2 regions of the Cellulosilyticum sp. ST5 genome follow, and region 1 is predicted to be linked to the other one. Evidence: predicted binding sites of a transcription regulator. Region 1 holds the regulator's gene; the other holds the start of a gene.
The links. Region 1 encodes HrcA, which represses chaperone genes, less so after heat shock. Its sites were predicted from a motif close to TGTTAGCACTCNNNNNNNNNGAGTGCTAACA; they were not measured.

Region 1 (3,432 bases):
AAGAAATTGTAGATGCTCTTTCTTTAATTGTTCACGAAACAAATGCAGTTCATAAAGGAAGAAAAATCGTTGAGAAGCTCAAGAAAGAAATTCCAAAACATTTATTTGAAATTCCAATTCAAGCAGCTATTGGTAATAAAGTCATTGCTAGAGAAACAATCAGTGCTATGCGTAAGGACGTTCTTGCAAAATGCTATGGTGGTGATATTTCACGTAAGCGTAAATTATTAGAAAAACAAAAAGAAGGTAAAAAACGTATGCGTCAAGTAGGTAACGTAGAAGTACCACAAGAGGCCTTCATGAGCGTACTTAAATTAGATGAATAGAGGAATAGATTATGCCAATTGGACTTTATATCCATATTCCTTTTTGTGCATCTAAGTGCTATTATTGTGATTTCCTATCTTTTAAAAGACATGAAAAACAAGAAGCCTACGTGGATGCACTGATTCAGGAAATGGAACAAACTAAAAAAGATCTAGTAAGTGGCACAACTATAAAGTCCATTTTCATAGGTGGTGGTACTCCAACAGTACTACCACCCCTTTTATTGGACAAATTATTAAAAGCTGTTGTGTCATGTTTTAATATAGAGCCTGATGCTGAATGGACCATTGAAGCTAATCCAGGGACAATAGATATAGAGAAGCTTCAGGTTCTAAGAAAGTATCCTATTACTAGAATAAGCTTAGGTTTACAGTCTACTCATGATGACTTACTAAGAAAAATCGGAAGAATTCATACCTTTAAGGATTGGGAAGAAAGTATACGGCTTATTAAGCAACATACTTCATGGGAAATTAATACAGACTTAATGTTTGCACTTCCAGGACAAACAGAAGAGGCCTTTCTTGAGACTTTAAATACAGTTACGGCTTATGATATAGAACACTTATCTGTTTACGCGCTGATTATAGAAGAAGGTACAACTTTTTATAAGCTTTATGAAGAAGGCAAATTAGAAGTAGCATCGGATGAGTTGGATCGCCGAATGTATCATACAGCGCAACGTTATTTAAATGATAAGGGCTATATTCAATATGAAATTTCAAATTGGTCAAAGCCAGGTAAGAGTTGTAAGCATAATGCAATTTATTGGCAATTAGAACCGTATATAGGAATAGGCCTAGGAGCACATTCGTTGATGAATCATGCTAGATATTATAATGAAACAAATATGGAAGCGTATTTATCAGCAGCAGGTAATCTTTCCTTACTAAGGAAAGAAGAAGAGCAACTTACTAAAGAAATGGCAATGCAAGAATACATGTTTTTGGGGCTTCGTTTACTTCAAGGTATTGATACATTAGCATTTGAGAGACGTTTCGGAGAAAGTGTGTGGCAAGTTTATAACGAACAATTAACCAAATGGATAAAATATAATGTACTTGTAAAAGATAAAGAAAGAATCTATTTATCACCTTATGGTTTAGATGTTTGTAATGAGGTTTTTGCTTCTTTTTTATAAATACAAAATTCTTTAGATAGGATATTGACAACTGAAAATTTTAGTGATATCTTTATTTTATAGTTAGCACTCGTTAATGGTGAGTGCTAACAACAAGAAGGAAGTGATAGGATGGATATAGACGGACGTAAGCTGAAAATACTTGAAGCAATCATTCGTGATTATATAGAAACAGGAGATCCTGTTGGTTCTAGAACTATTTCTAAGAAGTACGATTTAGGCGTTAGTTCTGCTACCATTCGTAATGAAATGGCAGACCTAGAAGAACTCGGTCTCATTGTGCAGCCACACACTTCTGCAGGAAGAATTCCTTCTGATAAAGGATATCGCCTTTATGTAGATGGTATGATGCAACGTACACACATTGAACCAGAAATAGAAGAGATCATTTTAAAGATGATCAAAGAAAGAGTGAATCGTATTGATACACTAGTGGAAGAAACTGCTAAACTTATTGCAATGCTCACTAATTGTGCAACCATTGCTAGTACACCTTCTATTACTCAAGTACGTATTAAGCACCTTCAACTTGTTCCAATAGATGAGCATTCTGTAGCATGTGTGATTGTGACAGATACGAATAGCGTGAAAAATCACATTATCCCTACACCTAAAGCTATTGATTTTAATATGTGTAACGCTTTAACACACATTTTAAATGAAAGCATAAAAGGAAGCACACTAAGTCAAATTAGCTTGGATAAAATACGAGTATCTATTGAAGAAAAAATGAAAGAATACAGTACCATTGCAGGAAGTGTATTAGAGGCTATTGATAAAACCTTGCATCAAGAAGATATGCCAGATATTTATATACGTGGTGCCAATAATATTCTTGACTTTGAGGAATTCAATAACAAAGAAAAAGCAAGAGAATTATTTAAAGTATTGGAAGAAAAGCCATATTTATTACAAGTGTTAGATCATACACCACCTAACACCATTACAATCCGTATTGGAGAAGAAAATATACTAACTCCAATGAAAGATTGTAGTGTAGTAACAACAAGTTACAGCATAGGGGAACATACCATTGGTAACATAGGTATTATTGGTCCAACACGTATGGATTATGGTCAAGTCGTTTCAGTACTTGAATACGTCTCTCATCATATAACGAATATGTTAAGAGAAATGAATGACTCTTAACGTGAAAGGGTGAAATCATGGAGGAAAATAAAAAAGTTGATGAAGTACTAGAGGCTGATCAAGTGTCAGAAGTAGAAGAAAGTGCATCTGCTGAAGTAGAAGATCCTAAAGAGACTGAAGCTGTAGAAGCTGAAGTTGTAGAAGAAATACCTGAAGAAACAAAGGAAGAATCAGATAAATCAGCAGAATATCTTGAACGCTTACAACGTTTAATGGCGGAGTTTGATAACTACAGAAAACGTAGTGAAAAAGAAAAATCTGATAGCTATGATTTTGCAGTAAGTAATACAGTAGCTGAGTTATTACCTGTTATTGACAACTTTGAACGTGCCCTTCAAGTAGAAAGTGAAGATAAAAACTTCTATACAGGGGTGGAAATGATTTATAAACAGTTAATGAGTATGCTTGAAAAGTTGCATGTAACATCAATTGAAGCAGAAGGCAAAGAATTTGACCCAAATCTTCACAATGCGATTATGCACATAGATGATGAAGCTTATGGAGAAAATATCATTGCTAAAGAACTTCAAAAAGGTTATTTATATAAAGAAAAAGTGATTAGACATAGTTTAGTCCAAGTAGCAAATTAATATTAGTTTAGTAGGAGGAAAATAATCATGGGTAAAATTATAGGAATTGACTTAGGAACAACAAACTCTTGTGTATCTGTTATGGAAGGTGGAAAACCAGTTGTTATCGTTAATGCTGATGGTAATAGAACAACACCATCTGTTGTTGGTTTTAGTAAAACTGGTGAAAGACTTGTAGGGGATGTGGCAAAACGTCAAGCTGTTACAAATCATGAAAGAACAGTA
Region 2 (3,432 bases), 630 kb from region 1:
TGCGTCTTATTGACCCTAGTAAGTTAACCGCTCTAGTGGATGTACCAGAAGCCTTTATCAATAAAATTAAAGTAGGAGAAAAAGCTGATCTATACTTAGCAGCGAGCCCAGATGATGCAATCAGCGCTAAGGTATCACGTATTGCCCAAGCAGCTAAAGTTGTTAACGGAGAAAATATGATTAGTGTAGAATTAGAGGTAACAGAAAATCAAGCAGTTTTAAAACAAGGTTATGAAGTAAATGCTATTATTTATTATTAAATAGGGCTTCACTAACAAATCAAGTTGTTGTAGAAGAAATAGTTACGCCTTCTTAAAAGGACGTAATTAAGAAAATGATAAGAGGCTGTCTGGAAATAATACTTTAATACACGATATGGTGTATTTGAGATAAGTTTCACAGGTAGCCTTTTTATTTATGAAAAAAGAGTATAAATCATATAAGATAATGAAAAATATAATATAAATAGGCTTGGATTAATTTATGCCATATTATATAATAATTATTATTAACAAAGAAAAAGGAGGAAAATGATGAAACAAGATGGCAAATGGAGCGGTTTTAGGAAACTTGTTTTGGTTGATCGAATTAAAGAGTGTGAGGATATTACTTCTTTTTACTTTAAAGCAGAAGATGGTGGCAAACTTGTCAAACATGAAGCAGGGCAATATCTTCCTTTTAAAATAGTAACAGAGGAAGCAGCTTATAAAGATGTGCTAAGAACCTATAGTTTATCCATCATTCCTAATGACGAGCTTTATCGTATCAGTGTTAAAAAAATACCAGGGGGGTTAATAAGTACTTATCTTCATGAAAGATTACAGATAGGAGATTGTATTGAAGCCATGATTCCTATGGGGTTATTTACTTTAAAAGAAGAGAGCGCAGAAGCACCTATTACCCTCATATCAGGTGGGATAGGCATCACTCCACTATTATCCATGCTTTATCAAGCAGCTGATACTAGAAAATCAGTTCATTTTATTCAAGCCGTGCAAAACTCAAAGCTTCATCCATTTAAAACAGATATTCACATGATTGCAGAACTAAAGGGCTTCAGAAATACGGTTTTTTATTCTAATCCTCTAGCAGAAGATGAAAAAGGAAGGGACTATGATGAAATAGGCTTTGTTACTAAAGAATGGTTAAGTACAGAAGCCAATTTAGAAAGTACTTTTTATCTTTGTGGGCCACCAGTATTTATGAAAGCTTTAGAGGAAAGTTTACTTGGGTTAGGCGTAAGTAAAGATCGCATTTATTATGAATTATTTAGCCAGTAAAAAGGAGCCATGTACGGCTCTTTTTTTGATGAAGGTTTAAAGCATATTTCGTAAATACAAAATTTTTATAAAAAATAAAAAAATACTTGACAATAACATTTAAGAAGCCTATATTATAAGTGTAATTAGCACTCAACCAATGAGAGTGCTAACAAAATTATAAAAAGGTTTCTTAAAGGAGGAGTTTATATGTTTGGATTAACACCATTCAATCGTCAAGCAGTTCAAAGGAGCAACAACGGATTTGTAGACTTTTATCATGTAATGGATGACTTTTTTAACAATGATCTTCTCAGCTTCAGGGATTTTAAGTATGACACCTTTAAGGTAGATATTAAAGAAGATGCTAATGGCTATGCTATTGAAGCAGAGATGCCAGGCGTTAAAAAAGAAGACATTGCCATCGACTATCAGAACGATCAACTGATTATAGCCGTACAACGAAAAGAAGAAATGAATGATGAAAAAGATCAATATATCCATCGAGAACGTCGCATGGCTTCTATGCAGCGTGCAATTAGCTTAAAAGATGTTAAAGTAGACGGCATTACAGCTAAATTAGAAGAGGGTATATTAAAGATAAATATTCCAAAAGAAGAAGTACCAAAAGCAAAACGATTAATTGAAATCCAATAAAAGTTAAGACCTAGAGGACTACCGCACCAAGTTGCAGTAGTCTTTTTTTGTTTACTTTCTTGCTTGATTAAGATGACATAAATTCGTATAATAAAAAGTAATCAGTAAAACATAAGAAGGAGGGCGGACATGCAAAAATTAACTTATTCACAAAAGAAAATAGCACACTATCCTATTACAGGACAAAGCATCATTAAAGGGGAAGAACAAGCAGGAAAAACGACTATTGGGATTGCACGTATGCTCTACCTATTAGAAAATACAGGGAAAAAACTCCTTTTTGTTGCAGTTAAAAGTGAAGCTTATGAAGTCGCTAAGCAACAATTAGCTACTGTTAAAAGTATGGAAAATATGAGTTTATTTGAAAGTGATAGCCATTTAAATCAAGGGACAATCTATAGATTAGAAGACTTGTTAGCCCAATTAGCTCAGGAATGTTTTAAAGAAAAGCCATATATTTATATAGAAGAAATACCAGAAATGTTATTGGAAGAAGCCATTCATCAGGTGAAAAAAGAATATCCACGTGTAAAATGCTTAAAAGAAAAGCGTCTCTTAAAAGAAGAAATGAAATGGATGGATGTTAAAGGTTACACTTCATTAGAGGGCTATTTAGATGCAGATCGCGTTGGTTGTGAAATGAAATGGCCTAAAAAAGGAAAAACCAGACAAGCGTTATGGGCACTGAAAACATATATAGAGGTTGAATTAGAAGAACAAGGTAAAATGACGACTAGTCAAAGAGATTTAAGGCTTTTAATAGCACTTAAAGAGGGCAGACTGAAAGGACAGTATGTACATTTGATTGTAGATGATGCCCATTTATTAACGGAGGTACAGTTAGAACTCCTTGGTTTATTAAGAAAAGAGCAAAAAGGAGAGGTTCTTTTCTTGGTAGCTACTAAGCCTGAGTTTTCTAGAATGTTGGGGCTTATGAGAGGAACTAGTTACAAAAAGTTAGGCTATGATATGACCGGAAGAGTAAGGCGCTTAAAAGGAGTGAGACAAAAAGGAAAAGTAAAGGCTAAGAAACAGATTTCTTTAGAACCTACGCCATTAGAAATCTTTATGAGCAATCAGTTAAATAGCCTTCAAGAATCTCATTTACCATGGTATGTGGAAACTTATAAATATATTAATAAATTAACAGGCCTTGAAACCATCTTTAAGCAAGACACAAGTGCAGGAGAGACTTATATTGATGAAGTGAGGCAAGAAGATGTACAAAGCCTACCGATTTATTCTGATATTGCAGCTGGTATGCCTATTGAAGTAGTAGATGATACATGTGGCAGCTTTGAAATACCAGGAGAATTAACAGGACATAAAAAGAATACTTATATGCTGCATGTACAAGGAGATAGTATGATTGGGGCAGGTATTGATGATGGTGACTATGTAGTCATCCAAGCAGGTAGTGTGAGTGACCATGAGATTGCTGCAATTTACTATAATGGAGCCATCACACTCAAGCGAATTGTTCAGGAAGAAGAGCATATTTTATTAGTAAGTGAAA

Region 2: the regulator HrcA is predicted to act here: its motif matches at 1,404-1,434, upstream of QTL86_RS03965 (Hsp20/alpha crystallin family protein).

The regions. Positions count from the first base shown of each region.
Region 1 is NZ_CP132338.1:1,428,669-1,432,100, reverse strand. Features, by position in the region: gene lepA (translation elongation factor 4) at 1-326, shown strand, start outside; gene hemW (radical SAM family heme chaperone HemW) at 338-1,468, shown strand; gene hrcA (heat-inducible transcriptional repressor HrcA) at 1,580-2,617, shown strand; gene grpE (nucleotide exchange factor GrpE) at 2,635-3,207, shown strand; gene dnaK (molecular chaperone DnaK) at 3,235-3,432, shown strand, end outside.
Region 2 is NZ_CP132338.1:794,606-798,037, forward strand. Features, by position in the region: gene QTL86_RS03955 (HlyD family secretion protein) at 1-260, shown strand, start outside; gene QTL86_RS03960 (FAD-binding oxidoreductase) at 534-1,280, shown strand; gene QTL86_RS03965 (Hsp20/alpha crystallin family protein) at 1,470-1,916, shown strand; gene QTL86_RS03970 (LexA family protein) at 2,046-3,432, shown strand, end outside.